Pontimicrobium sp. SW4: one gene and its partners. The protein of the gene in region 3 interacts with the protein of the main gene of each other region in a pairwise test. Links are inferred from orthologs where the notes say so. Each region holds a gene or a part of one and is shown on either strand. Other genes may lie near its edges.

Region 1 (7,667 bases), 1.6 Mb from region 3 along the record:
TAAAATTTATTTAGAGATTAGTCATTTCTATTAGGGAAATCGCAATTATCTCTTTTGCAGAGAGGAAGGGATTCGAACCCTCGATACGCTTTTGACGTATACACACTTTCCAGGCGTGCGCCTTCGACCACTCGGCCACCTCTCTATAACTTTTATTTTTTAGTTACAGCGGCTCAAATAACAAAAAAAAGTTTAAACGCTAAAATTTTGGTTGTTAATTTTAAGATATCTCTCCGCGTAATGAACTTTCAAAAAGTTTCTTGAATTTTTTTATAGATAAATTCTTACCTAATAAATACATGAGTTTGGTTATCGCAGCTTCAGTTGTCATATCGCCTCCCGAAATTACACCTATATCTTTTAGTTGTGTACTCGTTTCATATTGCCCCATTATTACACTACCTCCTGAGCACTGTGTTACATTAACTATATGTATCCCTTTATCAATATACTCTTTTAGTATATCAATAAACCACTCTATATTTGTTGTGTTTCCCGCACCATAAGTTTCTAATATCACACCTTCTATGCTTGGAGTAGAAAAAATAGAACGCATCACATTTTTAGAAATTCCAGGAAACAACTTAATAATCGCAGTATTATTATTAAGCGTTTTGTGGACTCGTAATGACTTGCCTTTTTTTGGTTTAAGCAAATACTCTTTATTTACTTTAAGGTGTACACCAGATTCTACTAAATCTGGATAATTTAAAGAAGCAAAGGCTTCAAAATGTTCAGCATTAATCTTTGTGGTTCTGTTACCTCGATATAATTTATATTCAAAATAAAGACATACTTCTTTTATAAGAGGCTGTTCTTTTTCTTGAAGCGAAGCTACTTGAATTGATGTAATTAAATTTTCTTTAGCATCGGTACGTAAATCTCCTATTGGTAATTGTGATCCTGTAAAAATCACAGGTTTTGCTAAGTTTTCTAACATAAAACTTAATGCGGAAGCAGTATAACTCATAGTATCACTTCCATGCAATACCACAAAACCATCACAAGAATGATAATTTTGTTCAATTATTTCAGCGATTTGATTCCAATAATCTGGACTCATATTTGAAGAATCTATGGGCTCTCCAAAAGAAATGGTCTCAATAGAACAAGATAAAAGTTTTAATTCTGGTATTTTATCTAGTAAATTATCAAAATCAAAAGAACGTAACGCTCCTATTTCGGGATCCTTAATCATCCCAATAGTTCCTCCTGTATATATTAAAAGTATGTTTGGTATTTTCATTTCTAAATTTTAAAAACGTCTCTTGAATTGGCTGTGGTAATTTCGGCAATTTCTTTTGTAGTTATACCATATATATATGACAATTTTTCTAACACATTAATTATGTAGCTACTTTCATTGCGTTTTCCACGGTACGGTGTTGGAGCCAAATAAGGTGAGTCTGTCTCTAAAACTATATGGTATAAATCTATTTGATTTAAAAATTGGTCTATCTTTCCATTTTTAAATGTTACTACGCCACCTATTCCTAATTTCATATTATAGGAGATAGCTCTTTGAGCTTGCTCTAATGTTCCTGTAAAGCAATGAAAAATTCCGAATAAATCGTCTCCTTTTTCTTCTTCTAAAATTTCAAAAATCTCATCGAACGAGTCTCTGCAATGAATCACTATTGGCAATTTATATTTCTTGGATAATTTAATTTGATGCCTAAATGCTTCCTGTTGTATGTTTAATGTTGATTTGTCCCAATACAAGTCAATACCTATTTCGCCAATGGCTATAAAAGCTCGTTCAGATAATAGTTTTTCAACATGAGCTAGTTCCTCCTTGTAATTTTCTTTAACAGAAGTAGGATGTAAACCCATCATCAAAAATACATTATTAGGATAATCCTCCTCGAGTTTAAGCATTGCTTTTGTATAGGTTGAATCTATAGCTGGAATAAAAAAACGTGTAATATTATTGCTAAAAGCTCTCTGCATCATTTCTCTACGATCATCATTAAAAGCCTCACTATATAAATGTGTATGTGTATCGGTAATTATCATTTAGCAAAAGTAAGCTTTGATTACTATATTTGAAAGCTCTTAAAAAAGCAATATACTAAAGCACGACCCAACTATTTAACTATGAGCTTACAGCAATTTTTATTAAAAAAAGGTTACACCAAAATAAAGATACACCTTACAAAAACTAATCATTTTGAATTAAAAGCTATGATTAATGGCAAAAAAGGACAGTTTATTTTGGATACAGGAGCATCAAACTCATGTGTTGATTTTACTTTTACCGACACATTTGGGTTAACAGTAGAAGACTCAGAGGTAAAAGCTGCTGGCGCAGGAGCAATAGATATGCTCACACAAGTTTCAAAAAAGAATACAGTTAAGATAGGTAAATGGGTATCAAAAAAAACTTCAATCATTCTATTTGATTTAGCTCATGTAAATACCGCTTTAACTAACCACAATTCAAACCCTGTTCATGGTATTATTGGTGCAGACATTTTAAAAAAAACTAAAGCAATAATTGATTACAATAAGAAATATTTATATCTTAAACTCTAATATTAATAGCAACTCTACTTAATCCTTCTATGAACCCATCAATAATTATTGCTGATGACCACCCATTAGTCCTTAAGGGCTTACAGGATTTTTTGTTTGAAAAAAAGTACAATATTATTGATAGTGCCACTGACGGAAAAGAGGCCTATAAACTGATTGTTAAACATGAACCAGATATTGCCATTCTTGATATAAGAATGCCACATCTAACTGGTATTGAAATAGCCGAACTATGTCAAGGTAAATTAGACACCAAAATTGTGCTAATTACGTTTGAAAAAAGTAGTGCGTTTTATAAACAAGCAAAACAGTATAATATCTATGGTTACTTATTAAAAGAGTTTGCTTTAGTTGAAATTGAAAATTGTTTAAAGGCAGTCGTTAAGGGCACTCCATATTTTAGTAAAGAAATTGAAAATCAGTTTTCAATTGAACAAAATAATATAGATATAAATAGTTTAACACCTTCGGAAAAAAGAATCCTCAAATTAATAACGCAGAATAAAACAGCAAAAGAAATAGCTTCTATCTTAAATGTCTCCTATAGAACAGTTGAAAAACACAAGAGCCATATTATTAAAAAATTTCGTTTAGAGCCTAAACACAACAGTCTTTTATTGTTTGCAAAAGAAAATGAAAACTTTTTATTGTAAATTTTAATTTTTTTAAACATATAACTGCTTGATTTTCTTGTAAATAGGTTTTAAAGAATCAAATATACGTATTTATACGTATTGTTTGGTATTCTTTTATTTATGACATTTACAAAGCTATTAATTAGTTCTTAGGGAGAATTATGGAAGGCTTCAGGTTTAGTTGCCTGAAGCTTTCATTCTTTATAAGAATAAACCCCAAATATTAATGAATAAAAATTATACTACTCTTTGGCGTAAAATTTTATTAGTTGGATTAGTTACTATAACAATTGTAGTAATTTCTATTAATCTGTTAGTTAGTTTAATATGAATAAAAAAGGCGTTTGTTAAACAAACGCCTTTTTAAATTAACAAATATTTTATTACATCTCTAAAGCTTTCTTAATATCATTATCCATTAATAATTCGATTGGATTTTCTAAAGCTTCTTTAACAGCTACCAAAAACCCTACAGATTCTCTTCCATCAATAATTCTATGATCGTAAGACAATGCTACAAACATGATTGGTCGTATTTCAACTTTACCATCAATAGCGACTGGACGTTCAACAATGTTATGCATTCCTAAAATACCACTTTGCGGTGGATTAATAATTGGCGTAGATAACATACTTCCAAAAACACCTCCATTAGATATAGTAAAAGTACCTCCAGTCATCTCATCAACAGTTATTTGACCATCTCTTGCTCTAATGGCTAATCTTTTCACTTCAGCCTCAACACCTCTAAAAGTTAAATCTTCGGCATTTCTAATTACCGGAACCATTAATCCTTTAGGTCCAGATACTGCAATACTAATATCGCAAAAATCATAGCTTATCATTTCTTTACCGTCTATCATAGAATTGACAGCGGGATACATTTTTAATGCTCTAACGACAGCTAATGTAAAGAAACTCATAAAGCCTAGACCTACTCCATGCTTTTCTTTGAAAGCTTCTTTATATTCTTTACGTAATGCAAAAATAGGAGACATATCAACCTCGTTAAAGGTCGTTAGCATTGCTGTAGTATTCTTTGCTTCAACTAATCTTTCTGCTACTTTACGACGAAGCATAGACATTTTACTTCTTGAGCTTCCTCTGCCTTCGACATTAATTGCTTGTCCCATTGAAGGTACCGCTTTAATAGCATCCTCTTTTGTTATGCGTCCATCTCTTCCAGAGCCATTAACTTGAGAAGCATCTATACCTTTTTCGGCTAATATTTTATTAGCAGCAGGACTTGGTGTTCCTGTAGCATAGGTTTGGCTTGAAGAAGTAGCTTGCACAGTTGATTGGGCAGTTTCAACTTTCTCAACTTTTTTTACTGGTACAGTTCCTTCTGGTTTTGTAGCGCTTGTGTCAATTAAACAAACTACTTGTCCAACTGCAACAGCATCCCCACTTTCAGCTTTTAAAGTAATTACTCCGCTTGCTTCTGCAGGCAGTTCTAAAGTTGCTTTGTCACTATCTACCTCAGCAATGGCTTGATCTTTTTCTACATAATCTCCATCTTCTACCAACCATTCTGCTATTTCAACTTCTGTGATTGATTCTCCTGGTGACGGAACTTTCATTTCTAAAATCATTCTATATATATTTTAGTTTTATAATGTTATCTACGTTGGTTATCTTTTGCTTTATCAAAAACGAAATCTATAACTTCTTGATGTCGCCTTTTTGACCTTGTTGAGCTTCCCGCGGCTGGAGCACTATAAGGTCTTCTTGTGGCTGCTCTCCAAGTTCTAGCTTCATCAATATGCATCATCATATGGCTGTAAGCTCCCATATTTCGTGGTTCTTCCTGAGCCCAAACTATTTCTTCTACATTCTTATATTTGTTTATCACTAAACGAATATCTTCGATTGGTAATGGAAATAATTGCTCTATCCTTACTATTGCAACATCTTTCCTTCCTAATCTTTCTTGTTCTTCCAATAAATCATAGTAAAATTTTCCTGTCACAAATACCAAAGATTTTATTTGTTCAACATTAGCTTCGACATCATCAATAAGCATTTGAAAATTACCGTTAGAGAATTCATCAACTGTTGAAACAACTTTTGGATGACGTAATAAACTTTTTGGTGTAAAAACAATTAAAGGCTTTCTATAATTTGCTTTCATTTGTCGTCTTAACAAATGATACATATTTGCAGGTGTTGTACAATCTGCAACAAACATATTATCTCTTGAGCATAATTGTAAATAGCGTTCCATACGTGCTGAAGAATGCTCAGCTCCTTGACCTTCGTAGCCATGTGGTAATAACATTACCAATCCATTTTGAAGCTTCCATTTATCTTCTGCTGCCGAAATGTATTGGTCCAACATTATTTGTGCACCATTACTAAAGTCTCCAAATTGTGCTTCCCAAATCGTTAACGTATTTGGACTTGCCATAGCATAACCATAATCAAAACCTACAACACCATATTCTGATAAAAGTGAATTATAAATATGAAATTCTCCTTGGTTATCACTTATACTATTATGTAAAATAATTTCTTCTTCACTATCTTCAACTTTAACAACTGCATGACGATGAGAAAATGTACCACGTTCTACATCTTGACCAGAAATACGAACATCAAACCCTTCTTCTAACAGTGTCCCATAAGCCAAGTGCTCACCCATTGCCCAATCCAACTTATCTTCATTGAACATTGTTTTTCTAGATTCAATAAGACGCTCTATTTTTCGAATAAATTTTTTATTCTTTGGAAGAGTCGAAATTACTTCAGCTATCTTTTCTAATTTGTTTTTAGGATATGTAGTATCAATTGGAATCATTATTTCTGAAGCATTGGCTCTTCTAAAATCCTTCCAATCTTCTTGCATAAATGGCGTTATGACTGTTTTATTCTCTTTTCTTGAATCTTCTAATTCAGACTCTAACATTGCCTTGTAATCAGATTCAAGCTTATTTACATAATTGCTATCAATAATTCCTTCTTCAATTAATTTAGTTGCATAAATATCTCTTGGATTTAGATGCTTTGAAATAGCTTTATATAATTTTGGTTGAGTAAATCTAGGTTCATCTCCTTCATTATGCCCATATTTTCTATAACCTAGCAAATCAATAAAAACATCACGCTTAAATGTCATTCTAAAATCTAGTGCAAATAATACTGCATGAACAACCGCTTCAGCATCATCAGCATTAATGTGTAAAACTGGTGATAACGTTACTTTTGCAACATCTGTACAATACGTACTCGAACGAGCATCTAAATAATTGGTTGTAAACCCAATTTGGTTATTTACAACAATATGAATGGTTCCGTTGGTTTTGTATCCATCCAGTTTTGCCATTTGTACAACTTCATAAACAAGTCCTTGTCCAGCAATAGCAGCATCCCCATGTACTACAATTGGTAAGACTTTACTAAAATCGTCTGGGTAATATTTATCTTGTTTTGCTCTTGTGATTCCTTCAACAACTGCTCCAACTGTTTCAAGATGCGAAGGGTTTGGAGCTATGCTTAAGTTAATTCTATTACCATTATCTGTTGTGCGCTTACTAGTCCATCCCAAATGGTATTTCACATCACCATCAAACACTTTCTCTTCGTAGTCTTTACCATCAAACTCGCTAAAAATATCTTTAGCAGATTTACCAAATATATTAGTGAGTGTACTTAGTCGACCACGATGTGCCATTCCCATAACAAATTCTTTCACACCATAAGAAGCAGCTTTTTCAATAACAGCATCAAGAGCTGGTATTAACGTTTCACCCCCTTCAAGTGAAAATCGCTTTTGACCAACATATTTTGTGTGCAAGAAGTTTTCAAAAGACACTGCTTCATTTAACTTTTCAAGGATATGCTTTTTTTGGTCTATTGAAAATTTTGTATGATTATCATTACTGTTAAGCTTATCTTGAATCCATTTAATTTCTTCTGGTTGACGTATGTACATATATTCTACACCAATGGCTTCACAATAAATAGCTTCAAGATGCTTTCTTATCTCACTAAGAGTTTGCGCTCCTATACCTAAAACATCTCCTGCGTTAAAAACAGTATTCAAATCGCTTTGAGATAATCCAAAGTTTTCAATCTCTAAAGTTGGTGTATACTTACGTCTGGCACGAACAGGGTTTGTTTTTGTAAATAAATGTCCTCTATTTCTATAACCTTCAATAAGTTTTATAACTTGAAATTCTTTCTGAACATGTTCTGGAATTTGCGCTGAAACACCTTCTACAATTTCACCATATAAACCATAATTTTCACTGCCAAAATCATAGCCTTGAAAAAAAGCTCTCCAACTTGGTTCAACCGAATCTGGATTTTCTAAATATTGTTCGTAAAGATCAGCGAAATATGCCGTATGTGCTGCGTTTAAAAAGGAATATTTATCCATTATTTTTTTTAAGACTTTCTTACGTCAAGAAAATTTTTTCAAAAATACAACTTTTAGTAAAATGTGATGTCTTTTTTTCTATTAAAAACACATCTTTTATAGTGGTAAGAAAACCTTGC
Region 2 (7,883 bases), 640 kb from region 3 along the record:
TTTTATCTGAGCTTGTTGGACTCACTCTTATTAGTAATTTAGCAGGTGCTATTCTTTCTAAGAATAGTGCCATACGCTCATAAGCTTGAAGTCGAATAGGTAAGGTGTTTACTTGAATGTCTTTATGGAGTAAAAAACGTCTGCGACCATCTTCGTTTTTTGTGTGCTCCTTAAAAAAATAGTAGGCAATCATTCCAGTTATTAATGCTGGAACTGCGTATAGAAATACTTCAAAAATTTTTTCAACTTCCATGTGTTATTGTTTATTTGTTGAGGCGTTAATTTATTTATAGTTATTGTAATTTTGGTAAACTGTACTTAATACTAGTTTTTTCCTCCCAAATATATGCAATCTTTTAATTCTTGCATATTTGTATAGGGGACAGATGTTTTTTCGTAGTTATATGTTTTGTTTAATTCTTCTGATAAATTATGATCGTCAACATTTACATCAATATCTTTCATTGTAAATTGGCAAGGGTGTTCATAACCAGCTGCATGTGTGATTTCTACCAATTCCTTTCTAAAAGTTTTAAAATATTGAGCAAGTCGTAAGGACTTTAATGGAATGTTAATGCCATTTTGCAACCATTTATTTTGTGTAGCAACACCACTTGGACATTTATTAGTATGACAAACTTGTGCTTGAATACAGCCAATACTCATCATAGCTTCACGTGCAACATTAATACAGTCAACTCCCATGGCAAAAGCCATGGCGGCTTTTGCAGGAAAACCTAATTTACCGCTTCCAATAAATACAATACGTTCGGTGAGTTCTCGCTTTTTGAATACTTTGTACAAATCGCTAAAGCCATATACCCAAGGAAGTGAGACATGGTCTGCAAAACTTGGAGGCGCAGCACCAGTACCACCTTCGCCGCCATCAACAGTGATAAAATCTGGGCCTTTGCCAGTTTTTAGCATAATATCGGCAAGTTCTTCCCATTCGTTAAGTTTACCAATAGCAGCTTTTATACCAACTGGAAGTCCAGTGTTTTTAGCTATATCTTCAACAAAGTCTAATAATTCCTTGACATTAGAAAATGCTGAGTGATTTGGAGGGGATAGTACATCTTTACCAACTTCAACACCACGTATATTGGCAATTTCTTGAGTAATTTTTGCTCCAGGAAGCACACCACCTTTTCCTGGTTTTGCGCCTTGAGATAGTTTTATTTCAATAGCTTTTATAAATGGGTTATTATGTACTAATTGTTTTAACTTTTCCATCGAAAAATTACCATTACTATCTCGAACACCAAAATAACCAGTTCCGAAATGGAAAATTACATCACCACCATTGCTATGATATGGGGATAAACCTCCTTCTCCAGTATTATGATAAGCACCTGCAATTTTTATACCTTTATTTAATGATTCTACAGCTTTTGCAGAAAGCGAACCAAAACTCATGGCTGAAACATTGATTATAGAAGCTGGACGATAGGGTTTTTTACGTTTATTGTAATAGCCCATAATTTTTGCACAAGGCAAAAAACTTGGATTAATTGAATTTGGGTGATTATCAGATAATCTATAAGGCATCATTGCATTATTAATAAAAATATGCTGATGCGCATAAATATCACGGTCGGTTCCAAAACCTTCATAGTTATTTTCTTTCTTTGCAGATGCGTAAATCCAACTACGTTCTATACGATTAAAAGGAAGCTCTTCTCTATTATTTGCTACAAAATATTGACGAATTTCAGGGCCGATTTTCTCAAACAAATAGCGTAAATGACCAATGATAGGGTAGTTGTGACTAATGGTATGTTTCTTTTGAAAGAAAATATCGCGTATTGCTACTAATATTAATAGTATAAGTATCCACATCCACCAAGATATTTGCGACAAAAACTCCATAATAATTTAAAATTTTATAAACGTATAACCATTGTTTTGATACTGTATTAAGGCCGTCATAGCTGATAAAGCAAACTTTACATTTGGATTAGCATTATCTTTTGTGATGCCTCTAAAAGAAGCAGTTTGCCCACAAATAATAATATCTGCTCCAGCTTTAGTAAGCTCATTTATTAATTCCAAATTCGGGTTGTCAACGCCATACTTCTCTTTATAGGCTTTATTATTTAATACATCTTGCCATGCACCACCATGAATTGTCATAGCAACTTTTAGCTGTTCTTTTTTCATACCTTCATTAGCATGCATATTTAAAAAACGAGCTGCCGTAACAATATTTTTATTTATAATACTTCTATCTGTCGATGATTGAGATACATCAAAAATCACTTTAAACTCTTTAGAAATGTCTGTCTTAATATCAAGAGTTTCTATAGTAAAAGTCTCACCAAAATTTTTAATAATTTTTCCTTCTAAACGTTCGTTTTGAGATAATAAAGAAAAGCAAGTTAAGGTAAATAGGTAAAGAGTAAATAGGAATTTTTTCATATTAATTAGTTAAGAGCGTTAAAGATATTTAAATTTTTAAGAAACCTAGTTGGCACAAATGTAATTGTTTATAATTATTGGTAAAATCATTAAGAAATCAAAGTAACATTGGCTAAATTCACGCTTTAAAAAAAACAAATTTGGAGACGTATTTAAGTCAATTAAATGAAGCGCAATTAGCACCAACTTTACAAAAGGATGGTCCTATGATTGTGATTGCTGGAGCTGGTTCTGGAAAAACAAGAGTACTTACTTACCGGATTGCTTATCTAATGAGTCAAGGTGTTGATGCGTTTAATATTTTGGCGTTGACTTTTACCAATAAGGCAGCTAAAGAAATGAAAGGCAGAATCGCTGAGATAGTTGGTGATGGTGAAGCTAAAAACCTATGGATGGGAACGTTTCACTCTGTTTTTGCTAAAATTTTACGTTTTGAAGGGCATCATTTAGGGTTTCCTAGTAATTTCACTATATACGATACACAAGATTCTCAAAAATTGTTGGGCTCAATAATTAAAGAAATGGGCTTAGAGAAAGATATCTATAAAACCAAGCAGGTTTATAGCAGGATATCTTCTTATAAAAACAGCTTAATAACGGTTAAAGCATATTTTAAAAACCCAGAGCTCATGGAAGCTGATGCTGCGACAAGACGTCCAAAAATGGGAGAGATTTATGCAGAATATGTTGACCGTTGTTTTAAAGCTGGCGCCATGGATTTTGATGATTTGTTGCTAAGAACTAACGAGTTGCTAACCCGCTTTCCTAATGTTTTAGCACAGTATCAAGATAAGTTCCGTTATATTCTTGTCGATGAGTACCAAGATACAAACCACTCGCAATATTTAATAGTTCGTGCTTTGGCAGATCGTTTTCAAAATATATGTGTGGTTGGTGATGACGCCCAAAGTATTTATGCGTTTCGTGGCGCTAATATTAATAATATTTTGAATTTTCAAAAGGATTATGATGATGTGAAACTCTACCGCCTAGAGCAAAACTATCGCTCGACCAAAAACATTGTAGGCGCAGCAAACTCAGTGATTGAACATAATAAAACCAAGTTAGATAAGGTAGTTTGGACTTCTAATGAAGAAGGTAATAAAGTTAAAGTACATCGTTCGTTAACCGATGGAGATGAAGGCCGTTATGTAGCAAGTACCATTTGGGAAGAAAAAATGAATAACCAATTGCATAATAACGATTTTGCAGTGCTTTATCGAACAAATGCACAATCACGTGCTATTGAAGATGCTTTGCGAAAACGAGACATCCCTTATCGTATTTATGGAGGCTTATCATTTTACCAGCGTAAAGAAATTAAAGACGTTACTGCATATTTGCGTTTGGTTTTAAATCCTGCAGATGAAGAAGCACTAAAACGTGTTATTAATTTCCCAGCACGTGGTATTGGGCAAACTACTATTGATAGACTAGTTGTTGCTGCAAATAATTATAAGAAAACCATTTTTGAAGTTTTAAAGAATCTTGATACGATAGATATTAGTATTAATAGCGGAACAAAAAATAAACTAAAAGATTTTGTGACGCTTATTGAAAGTTTTCAAGTAATGAATCAAACGGCAAATGCTTTTGATTTAGCTGAACACGTAACTAAAACAAGCGGATTAATACGAGAATTTAACAAAGACGGTACTCCCGAGGGCATTACGCGATTGGAAAATGTACAAGAGCTTTTAAATGGTATCAAAGATTTTGTTGAAGGGCAAATGGAGCTAGCTGATGCTGGAGATTCTTTAGCAGAATTTTTGGAAGATGTGGCATTAGCAACAGATTTAGATGGTGACAAAGGAGATCCAAATCACGTAGCTTTAATGACTATTCATTTGGCAAAGGGATTGGAATTTAATCATGTGTTTATTGTTGGTTTAGAGGAAGATTTGTTTCCAAGTGCTATGAGCATGAATACACGTAGCGAATTAGAAGAGGAGCGACGTTTGTTTTATGTGGCTTTAACTAGAGCCGAAAAACAAGCCTATTTAACCTATGCATTGTCACGTTACCGTTGGGGAAAATTAATTGACTCAGAGCCTAGTAGATTTATTGAAGAAATTGAAGATGAATTTTTAGATATTATTATTCCTATTGAAGAACGACGCATCAACCCAATGTTGTCAGCAGATATATTTGGAGATGTTGAGCCTAATAAAATTAGGTTTAAGCCACCAAAAAAGTATGAGCCTAAAAGAAAAAGTAATATAAAACCAAAACCTGAGGGGATTAAAATAAATACACCTAAGAACTTTAAAAAAATAACGAGCTCTAATGAAAACACTAATTTGTTTGACAGCAAATTAGTAGTAGGGAATATAGTAAAACATTTACGATTTGGAAAAGGTGAAGTCCTTAAAATAGAAGGTGTAGGTTCGGATATGAAAGCAGAAATAAACTTCCAAAATGGAGGGATAAAAAAATTACTACTTCGCTTTGCTAAATTAGATATTATTGGATAGAAACGCAATCGCCATTATTTTTGAATTTGTAACAAAACACTTTGAATACCATTATTGCTTACTAAAAATGAAGATCACAATTACATCCTTAGTTTTTATATTCTTTATGGTAATAGTGAGTCATGGACAACAAAGCTATTCTTATACTCAGCCTAAGGATCTTAACGATGGATGGAAAACAGTAAATCTGCGTTCAGAACACTTTGATTCGACAAAAATATATCAATTGTTCAATCAACTTAAAGAAGCTAAGCATAAGCTCAAAAGTATTTTAGTGGTAAAAAATGGGCAAATCATTCTTGAGGAATATTTTAATGAACATGCTGTTGATAAACAGCACGATCTTCGTTCTACCACAAAAAGTATACGTTCTGTTTTAATTGGAATTGCCATAGATAAAGGTTTTATAGGCAGTGTTGACGACCCAATTACAAAATACCTTAAAAACCCTATATTTAGCAAAAACTTGGATAAAAGAAAAGAAAAAATCACGATTAGACATCTTTTAACTATGTCATCTGGACTAGATTGCAACGATTGGGATCAAAAATCTGAAGGGCAAGAAGATAAAGTTTATAGGAAAAAGGATTGGATTCAATATACATTAGATTTACCAATGGTAAATGAACCAGGGTTGGTTTCCAATTATTGTTCAATGGGAGCTGTACTAATTGCCGAAATAATTACTCAAGCATCAGGAATAACAATCGATAAATTTGCTGAACACTATTTATTCAACTCATTAGGTATTGACAATGTTGGTTGGGATCATACAAGCAATAAAAATGTTATTCCATCAGGAAAACGATTGTATATGACCACACGAGATATGGCTAAAATAGGTCAACTAATGCTAAACAAAGGCATATGGAATAAACAGCAGGTAGTTTCTGAATGTTGGATTGAAGAATCCACAACCCCAAAAACAAAAATCACTGACATTGATTATGGGTTTTTATGGTGGAATATTCCCTTTAGAGTAAACGAAAAAACTATAACTTCTATAGTTGCTACAGGAAATGGAGGACAGTATATTATGATTTTTCCATCAGAAAGCATTGTTGCAATATTTAATGGAGAAGCATACAATTCGCAAGAGGAGAAATTACCTTTTGCTATAATTAATAATGTGATTTTGCCAACGTTTATGGATTTAGACTAATTAAAGCAAAGTCAGAAAATACATGTTTTTTTAAACTTATTTATGTTTGTTTGCCTTTAAGTCAACGCATTATTTTATTCCAAATGCGTTTGCGTAAAAGCCTTTAACTTTAGCACTGTGTCTAATAAATCAGTGCCAACCCAACCATGTCCAGCATCTGGATATAAAGTAAATTCGTGAGTTACGCCAAGTGTAGTTAGCTCATCTCTTAAAGCAGTTCCTTGAGTAATAGGTACAAGAGGGTCTTGTCCACCATAAAATAATATGGTTGGAGGTGCGGAAGCTGTTACTTGATGCAACGGACTTACTTCTTCTAAAAATTCGGTAGTTGGATCAATTCCAAATAAATCAATTAATTCTTGTAATGTTGCATTGGCATTGTTTAAATATGCAGGATCTGTAAAATTTGTTGGGCCAACAACGCTACAAACCATTTTTACATCATTATCAGTATCAAATGCATAACTCCATAATAATGATAAATGTCCACCAGCACTTACACCAATAAATCCAAAATCATCATCTATTGTATAATTATCTTTGTTTTCTTTTAAATGATTAATCACAGATGTTATATCGTTTATTTGCATTGGATATGGATTGTTGTCATCATCTGCTAACCTATAATTCATATTTACCACTGCTAAATTTGGATGTTCCTGTCTTACATAATTTTTAAATAAATTCATGTCACTTTTGTCACCACCAGACCATCCACCACCATGCACAAGAATCATTACTTTTGTACTATTCTCTCTATCTGCAGGTAAGTATATATCAAATGTTTGTTTGGCATCATTTCCATAAGCGACATCGAGTTCTTGATAGTATCTTGTAGGATCTAAAGTGTTGGTATTTGGAATAGTATTATCATCGTTTAATGAGCATGCAAATAGTATAAATGTGCAAATAACACTCAACAATGTAGATTTTGGAGTATTCATATTTAAATAATTAGTTTATTTGTATAACACTTTTAGCAAGATAATGAATATGGCAGATTTTGTAAAAATTTATGAAGATAATCCTAATCCAAAAGAAATAGCAAAAGTGGTTGCTGTTTTAAAAAAAGGAGGATTAATCATTTACCCTACGGATACCGTGTATGGTTTGGGCTGCGATATTACTAACAATAAAGCATTGGAGCGTGTTGCTAGAATTAAAGGAGTTAAATTAGAAAAGGCTAACTTTTCGTTTGTGTGTCATGATTTAAGTAACTTAAGTGATTATGTAAAGCAAATAGATACAACTACTTTTAAAGTCTTAAAGCGTGCGCTACCTGGACCTTACACATTTGTACTACCTGGAGCAAAAAGTTTACCAAATGCATTTAAAAAGAAGAAAACGGTAGGTATTAGAATTCCAAATAATAACATAGCATTGGAAATTGTTAAGCAATTAGGTAATCCAATTATTTCTACATCTATTTATGATGAAGATGAAATTTTGGAGTATACTACCGATCCTGAATTGATTTTTGAAAAATGGGATAACCTAGTGGATTTGGTTATTGATGGTGGTTATGGAGATAATGAACCATCTACAATAATTGATTTTTCATTTGGTGAACCAGAAGTAATTAGAGAAGGTAAAGGAAGCTTAGATATCCTTTAATTTAAAACTTATTTATTGTTGAGTTTATCTAGAATTTCAACATTTTGATTTATTATAATATTTAACTTATCATCACTAGTTAAGTACTTCTTACGCTCCTCGTTTACAACATTTTCAGTGAATTTTGATTCTCCAAAAACTAAATAATTAATATCTATATCTAGTTTGCTAACTATTTGCCTAATAATATCTAAACTAGGCTCTGGATATTTGCC
Region 3 (7,659 bases):
TAATACCTAAACAAACAGAGCAAAAGGTTTGTTACAACACAACCTTATCCAATTCTATAATACAAACTAACACTATTAGCTTATCTGAAGATAGAGTCGAGGATTTTAGTGTTAGATTTATTCCAATAACCAATTTAATTATTGCGCATAGGTATAGTATATTGGTAAAACAGTATGTACAATCTAGAAATGCTTATGCCTATTACGAAAAGATAAATAAAAGTATACAAGAAGGTAATATTTTTTCTCAAGTGCAAACAGGTTTTGTTCAAGGGAATATGTTTTCAGAGACTGATTCTAACGAAAATGTAATTGGTTTTTTCGAAGTTTCTTCGGTAGTTACCAATAGAGTGTTCTTTAATTTTGAAGATATTTTTCCTGATGAAGAAAAACCAGAAAAAGAATGTATTTTAATTGCACCACCAATTGCGGAAGAAGGTGAATGTAGTTTATTACCCTTTTTAGAAAATTCACAATATAAATATGTTGAGAATAATAGTCCTCAAGGCGAAGGTGAAGGACCATATACAATAACTCAACCTAATTGTGGAGATTGCACTAGAGAAGGAGCAGCAGAAGTCCCAAGTTTTTGGATAGAATAATAGCATCATGAGATTTAAAAATATAATATTAGTTACTAGTTTTGCCTTTCTTAGTATTTATTTAAGAGCACAAACTAATACAGAATTATCGCAATCTAAAACAGATTTCCCAACCGAAAGTGTTTATATACACTATAATTCAACGATATTATTTTCTGGAGAGACATTATATTATAAGTTTTATAGTCTAAACAATTTTTCAAATAAGCTTTCAAACATTAGTAAAGTAGGTTATATAGAATTAGTAGATAAGGATAAGCAAGTAGTTTTTAAGCATAAAATAAGGCTTAATAGAGGACAGGGTTATGGAGATTTCTTATTGCCAAGCGATGTTCCTACTGGAAATTACAAACTAATTGGATACACATTATGGATGAGTAATAACCAAGAAAATAAGTTTTTTGAAGCCGATTTGAAAATTATAAATCCATATAAAGCAATAAACGAAACAACTATAAAAAATGATTCTTTAAGTACAAAGCTTAAGAATGAATTAATAGCCAATTCAACAAAAAATCTCGAATTAAAACTGCAAAAAAAGATTTATAACGTAAGAGATGAAGTGTTATTTAGTATTATTAACGATAAAAAAATATTTAGTAACATTTCAGTTTCTGTTTATAAAGTAAACGAATTAGAAGCATCCCCTTTAATATCTGCTCAAACTTATAGAAAAAAACAATTAAGTAGTATTGACCACAATACTATTTATCAGGAAAAGATTATTGAATTTCCAGAGATTAGAGGAGAAATTATTAAAGGAACCCTTAAAAGTGACACACAGGATGTTTCCAATAAAAAAATTGCGATTTCTATACCAAGCGGAGGATTAATAAATATTGTAAAAACAGACAGTAAAGGAAAGTTTAGTTTGAATGTGAATCAGCACTACAATAGGAATGAATTATATGCTAAGGTATTTGAAAATGATGATGATGATTACAAGCTAGAAATAGAGCCGTTATTTAAAATAGATTATAAAAAACTAAACTTTAAAGAGTTTGTAATATATGAAAGCGAGGTTAAAAAGGTTTTAGAGAGGAGTATTTTTAATCAAATAGATAATGCCTATTTATTTACTAAAACAGATTCAATATTAGTTCAAGGATCGAATTTGCCATTCTATGATTCCTACGATTTAGAATATGATTTGGATAACTATAATAGGTTTTCAGATATGAAAGAAGTGTTTGTAGAAATAATTAATCAAGCACAAATTTATAAAACACAAAACGACAATTTTCAGTTTTCAATTTTAAACCAAAAAGGATCATTCGATAAAAGCATACCACCTTTACTAGTTATAGATGGGATAATTATTAGAGATCCAAATCTTTTGGTTTATTATAATGCTAAGAGCATAAAAACAATAAAAATAATTAGAAGTAAGTACTATTTGGGATCAGATATTTTTAATGGTGTTATCGTTTTTCAGACCATTAATAATGATTTTAATAGAAAGGTTGTTAATTCAATAGCAAATAAGTTTGAATTGTATGATTTAGAAAAAATTAAGCAATATAAAAACACATCTTACGAAGGAAGTTTACTTATTGAAAACAATAGAATCCCAGACTATAGAAAGCAATTGTACTGGAACCCCAATATAAAACTAACTAATAGTTTAAAAGATATAAGCTTTTTTACGTCTGACAATACTGGTGAATTTGAAATTAGAATAGAAGGGTTTACAGAACAAGGAGATCCAGTTTCTTTATCTTCAACTTTTACAGTTATAGAAGAATAATTCTCTTTGTTATTTTCTTAAATATAAAGACAAAAATCAGCTAGCAATATTTATTGTCATTAATGGATATGTTTGTACTTTTGTATTCGATTTTTAATAGAAAGAAACAAATTTTATGAACTCATACGATGTAGCCATTATTGGTTCTGGTCCTGGAGGTTATGTAGCAGCAATTCGTTGTGCACAACTTGGAATGAAAACTGCAATTATTGAAAAATATTCAACGCTTGGTGGTACTTGTTTAAATGTTGGTTGTATACCAAGTAAAGCCCTTTTAGACTCGTCTCACCACTATGAAGATGCTGTAAAGCATTTTGAGGAACATGGAATAGAAATTCCAGGCGATATAAAAGTGAATTTAGAAAAAATGATTGCACGTAAGCAATCTGTTGTAGATCAAACTACAGGTGGCATTGATTTCTTGATGAAGAAAAACAAAATCGATGTTTACGAAGGCTTAGGAAGTTTTAAGGATGCTACCCATATTACTATTTCTGGAAAAGAAACTACAGAAATTGAGGCTAAAAACACCATCATAGCCACTGGAAGTAAACCATCAAACTTGCCATTTATAAAAATAGATAAAGAACGAGTTATCACTTCAACCGAAGCTTTAAAACTAAAAGAAATCCCTAAGCACATGATTGTGATTGGTGGAGGTGTTATTGGTTTAGAACTTGGTCAAGTGTATAAGCGTTTAGGAGCAGAAGTCTCTGTAGTTGAATATATGGATCGTATTATCCCAACGATGGATTCTGGGTTATCAAGAGAGTTAAATAAAGTGCTTAAAAAACAGAAATTCAAAATTAATGCGTCTCACAAAGTAAAGTCTGTTGAAAGAGTTGGAGATGAAGTAATTGTAAAAGCTGATAATAAAAAAGGAGAAGAAGTAGAGTTTAAAGGAGATTATTGTTTAGTATCAGTAGGTCGTCGTCCTTATACAGATGGTTTAAACGCAGAAGCTGCTGGAGTAAAGCTAAATGATAGAGGACAAGTGGAAGTGAATGACCATTTACAAACAAGCGTTTCAAACATTTATGCAATTGGAGATGTTATTAAAGGCGCAATGCTTGCGCATAAAGCTGAAGAAGAAGGTGTGTTTGTTGCTGAAACTATTGCAGGACAAAAACCGCATATCGATTATAATTTAATTCCAGGCGTGGTTTACACATGGCCAGAAGTTGCGGCTGTTGGTAAAACAGAAGAAGAATTAAAAGATGCTGGAATCAACTATAAAGTTGGTCAATTCCCAATGCGTGCTTTAGGTAGAAGTAGAGCAAGTATGGATTTAGACGGATTTGTAAAAATCCTTGCAGATAAAACGACTGATGAGATTTTAGGCGTACACATGGTTGGTGCTAGAGCTGCTGATATGATTGCTGAGGCAGTTGTTGCTATGGAATATAGAGCTTCTGCAGAAGATGTATCACGTATGTCTCATGCACATCCAACATTTACTGAGGCTATTAAAGAAGCAGCTTTAGCTGCCACAGATGATAGAGCTTTGCATATCTAATGAATTCCCTTAAAAAAAGGAATCCCATCATTAAAAACTAAAATATTTTAAAAGCGAATCTATTATAGGTTCGCTTTTTTATTTCCTTGTTAATAACTTTGATTTTATACTTTTTATAAAGCATTGACTTTCAATATTTAAAATTATAACTTCGCTTATCGTATGATATAGTTCATTGAAACGGAACGATATCTTTACCATTAGCTGCAACCAAAATGAACATCAAAATGAAATTTCTTCTTCCAATACTATTTCCACTTTTATTTACTTCTTGCAACGGACAGAAAAATAAACCTGTTGAAATAAAAGAATCTAAAGTTTATACTAATGCTGACATTATTACTAGTAGTCTATTAGATAAAAATGGAGACTTATGGTTTGGAACATCAACTGAAGGACTTTACAAATATGATGGAGAAAAATTTTCAAACTTTAATGAAAGTAATGGACTATGCACTAACCAAATATGGAGCATCATAGAAGATGATAAAGGAATAATTTGGTTGGCAACTAATAAAGGTTTGTGCAAATACAATAGCAATACGTTTACTCAAATTTCGCTTCCATATATTGACACCAGTAGCGATTGGTATAAAGACATTTACCCAACTATCAACCCAAACCAAGCAAATTCTATAATCCAAGATAAAGACGGGATATTTTGGATTAGCACTTCTGGTGGTGGTGCTTATAAATATGACGGAAATACATTTGAGAATATTTTGGCTGATAAAGGCAGAAAATATGAAGACAGTCTTCATCACAATGTTATACAGAGTGTCATGGAGGACAAAAACGGTAATATTTGGTTTGCTTCTATGAGCAATGGAGGAATAACTCGTTTTGATGGAGAGACATTTAAGGATTTAAAAAGTGAAGATGGATTAAGCGATAATATGGTTCGTAATCTCTTTCAAGACAATGAAGGAAATATTTGGATTGGAACTAATGGTAATAGGAATGGCGGATTGGATAAGTTTGATGGAAAGAACTTCACGAACTTTAATGAAAGTAATGGTTTGTGTAGTAACAATATAGATGTCATTTACCAAACTAAAAGTGGAGTAATGTGGTTTGGAAGTGATAGAAGTGGCGTGTGTTATCTTGAAAATGGAAAATTTATACCAATCCAAGAATTATCCGAAGTCGCAATCCGAACAATTATCGAAGACAAGAATGGGGATTTATGGTTTGGTGGAAGAAAAGGAAACCTATGGAAATATGAAGGAAAGCAACTGACTGATCTAACCCAATTGAAAAATGAATAAAAGGCAACAGCTAACACGGTATATAGCAAATAGGGAGTTCGGTGGTTTACGAAAGTTAGTGCTATTATCAAATACCGCCAAATCGTTGATTTGGCTTTTAAGAATGAATAAATTAAAAACAAAATACAACGCTTTGGCTCTGTGCAAACCTGAAAGTTTATTACTTTCTACTGCCCTACTTGCCATATACTAACCGATAAGCGTAACAAAAATTAATGCTTTTGCTTTACCATTTAAAAATCACCTATTTCAAAATCAGCATCCATCCAACTTTCATTAATTAAAGATTCCATTTTAGTGACATTCTCAGAATCATTAAGACCTTGATAGGCTAATTTTAGTCCATGATGTGCCCAACCATTTTTTGGCAATCTTTTTAAATCATCATTATAGGTTGTAATGGCGTCATTAAATTCACCTGCTTTATTTTGTATAGCTCCTAGATGGTGTCTTACAGAGAAAAACCAATCTGGTGGTTCATTATAGTTGAGTGTATCCTCAATAGCTATAGCTTCTTTTAAAAGTATGATACTAGTTGCATAGTCTTCATCAGAAGCCCATAATTCAGCTTCTAGTACTTTGGAGGCTATTTGTACTAAATCATAAACCGAATTAATATCCCAAATGGTAACCTCTTTTAAGCTTTCATCTTTTGCCAACTCCATTAGTTGTATTAATTCTTTTTTTGCACTTTCCTGATCTCCTTTTCCTAAATGCGCCATTCCCTCGGCATAATGCCTTACAGCTTTCACATATTTTAAATCGTAAGTTTCAAATTGCATATCTAAAATATCATCCCATTTTTTAAATTTTACTGCCACATTATATGGTGTGATGTAATAATGCTGTAAAGTACCCCAACCTGGTTGTTTCATGATTTCTGGATGCACATGTTCAGAGACTTTGTTGGCGCCAATCATTGCCCAATGACTATTACCCTCTAAAGTTGCAGTTGCTGCCATAAAATGATAATTATGTGGATAATACCCTAGAGGATAAGCACCTTGTGCATGGCACAAAGTAACATAAGTGCTATCAGCTTCAACTGCTGCAATATTTGATAGTGTTCCTTTATGATATTCACCAGTTCTAATATACACATGGGAAGGCATGTGTAATAAATGTCCTGAACCAGACACTAAACCATCATCAAACACTTTGGCTGAAATATTTGCCCTTTCTGGAGTACTTGAGGCTTCTGTTGCATGAATGTAGAAGTGATGTGCCCCAGGATGTTTAGGATACTGTTTTATAAGCTTCTCTAATAATGTAGTAATTTCTGGAGTCCATTCTTTAGCATTTCCCTCTTTGTCATATAAATCCCAAGGATGCAAATTCATAATGGATTCTGCATAAAGGGTACTTATTTCTGAGTCATCAGGATAAGTATCATATAACTTTTTCATTGCAGAAGAATAATCTACATCTAGTTGGTAACGATCTTCAGGTGGTTCTTGTGCGTAACGAATTGCCATGGTCTCTATAATAGCTTTTTCTCTATCCGTAGCATTTTTTGAAAGTTTTATGGCCGTTTGAATAGCATCGTAAGCACGCTCATAATTATCATCTTCCATTCCAGCATTATAATTTGGGCCTAAAACATACGCATAACCCCAAAAGGCCATTGCGCAGCTTGGATCTAGTTTAGTTGCATAATAAAAAGAACGAGCAGCTTCAGCATGATTAAACCCATAAGCCAATGTCATTCCTTGGTTAAAATAACGCTGTACTAAACTATCTTTAGTTGTTATTGGGTAGTCTATAGCATCGAGTCCTTCTAACAATGGTGCCTTATTGTCAATTTTGTACCAATCTGCATCAGTAATAGGAGGAACACAATTATATTTCGAAGTTGGTCCTTTAACTATTGCATCTAAATTGGTGTCTTGTTTTTTTTTGCAGCCAATTAGAATAACTAAAAGTGCTATTAAAGGAATAATTTTTCTCATGTAACAGGTTAGTTTTTAGCATAAGCCTTAAAGATACAAATTTGTCATTTAATTTGTTGATAATCACTTTTCAAAAGATATGATTCAACTATATTTGTAGTACAAATTGGTGACTGAAACTTAATTGCTGTGTCCAAACATAGCAAATACCCTAATAATAACATTGAAAGTAGAACAAGATTTTAATAAATTATCTGACGAAGATTTAGTGAAAACTATCGTGTCTTCTAACGATACGTTATTATTTGAAATTCTATATGATCGTTATGCGAAAATGGTGTATAACAAGTGTAGAGGGTTTTCAAGAAGTGATGATGAAGCTGAAGATTTAACCCAAGATATCTTTTTGAAGCTTTTTGTAAAGCTGAGTACTTTTAAAGGAAACTCTAAATTTTCAACGTGGTTATACGCTTTTACTTATAATCATTGTGTGAATTATGTAAATCGTAATACAGCAAAGAAAATTGAAAAACAATCGGTTGATGCTACAAATATTGAAGATTCTGGATATAGTATTGACGATAATGATAATGACATTAATCAACTAAAGGTTGATAAACTGAAAGAAGCACTAGAA

What was found.
Region 1: the proteins of lpdA (region 3) and odhB interact in binary tests that used the Escherichia coli proteins (3 or more experiments, as listed by UniProt). The link is inferred for Pontimicrobium sp. SW4 from one-to-one orthologs.
Region 2: the proteins of lpdA (region 3) and ABGB03_RS08765 interact in binary tests that used the Escherichia coli proteins (3 or more experiments, as listed by UniProt). The link is inferred for Pontimicrobium sp. SW4 from one-to-one orthologs.

The regions. Positions count from the first base shown.
Region 1 is NZ_CP157199.1:2,877,486-2,885,152, forward strand. The notes cover bases 2,659-5,499. They hold odhB (2-oxoglutarate dehydrogenase complex dihydrolipoyllysine-residue succinyltransferase), read right to left. Parts: upstream 4,763-5,499; coding sequence 3,554-4,762; downstream 2,659-3,553. Other genes in these bases: ABGB03_RS13265 (response regulator transcription factor), read left to right, coding at 2,659-3,188; ABGB03_RS13275 (2-oxoglutarate dehydrogenase E1 component), read right to left, coding at 4,789-5,499. Outside these bases: ABGB03_RS13250 (asparaginase), read right to left, coding at 221-1,246; ABGB03_RS13255 (TatD family hydrolase), read right to left, coding at 1,249-2,016; ABGB03_RS13260 (retropepsin-like aspartic protease), read left to right, coding at 2,098-2,535; more of ABGB03_RS13265, read left to right, coding at 2,565-2,658; more of ABGB03_RS13275, read right to left, coding at 5,500-7,548; ABGB03_RS13280 (Rrf2 family transcriptional regulator), read right to left, coding at 7,645-7,667. UniProt on the Escherichia coli protein: E2 component of the 2-oxoglutarate dehydrogenase (OGDH) complex which catalyzes the second step in the conversion of 2-oxoglutarate to succinyl-CoA and CO(2).
Region 2 is NZ_CP157199.1:1,868,195-1,876,077, reverse strand. The notes cover bases 2,169-5,225. They hold ABGB03_RS08765 (UvrD-helicase domain-containing protein), read left to right. Parts: upstream 2,169-2,558; coding sequence 2,559-4,892; downstream 4,893-5,225. Other genes in these bases: ABGB03_RS08760 (serine hydrolase), read left to right, coding at 4,960-5,225; ABGB03_RS08770 (DsrE family protein), read right to left, coding at 2,169-2,418. In the rest of the region: ABGB03_RS08780 (hypothetical protein), read right to left, coding at 1-253; ABGB03_RS08775 (FMN-binding glutamate synthase family protein), read right to left, coding at 325-1,869; more of ABGB03_RS08770, read right to left, coding at 1,876-2,168; more of ABGB03_RS08760, read left to right, coding at 5,226-6,054; ABGB03_RS08755 (alpha/beta hydrolase), read right to left, coding at 6,129-6,998; ABGB03_RS08750 (L-threonylcarbamoyladenylate synthase), read left to right, coding at 7,048-7,668; ABGB03_RS08745 (hypothetical protein), read right to left, coding at 7,677-7,883. UniProt on the Escherichia coli protein: A helicase with DNA-dependent ATPase activity. Unwinds DNA duplexes with 3'-5' polarity. Translocates on single-stranded DNA with 3'-5' polarity. Initiates unwinding more efficiently from a nicked substrate than double-stranded DNA.
Region 3 is NZ_CP157199.1:1,232,447-1,240,105, forward strand. The notes cover bases 1,832-4,664. They hold lpdA (dihydrolipoyl dehydrogenase), read left to right. Parts: upstream 1,832-2,464; coding sequence 2,465-3,865; downstream 3,866-4,664. Other genes in these bases: ABGB03_RS05930 (hypothetical protein), read left to right, coding at 1,832-2,349; ABGB03_RS05940 (two-component regulator propeller domain-containing protein), read left to right, coding at 4,093-4,664. In the rest of the region: ABGB03_RS05925 (DUF4249 domain-containing protein), read left to right, coding at 1-602; more of ABGB03_RS05930, read left to right, coding at 610-1,831; more of ABGB03_RS05940, read left to right, coding at 4,665-5,133; ABGB03_RS05945 (hypothetical protein), read right to left, coding at 5,367-7,082; ABGB03_RS05950 (RNA polymerase sigma factor), read left to right, coding at 7,246-7,659. UniProt on the Escherichia coli protein: Lipoamide dehydrogenase is a component of the glycine cleavage system as well as of the alpha-ketoacid dehydrogenase complexes.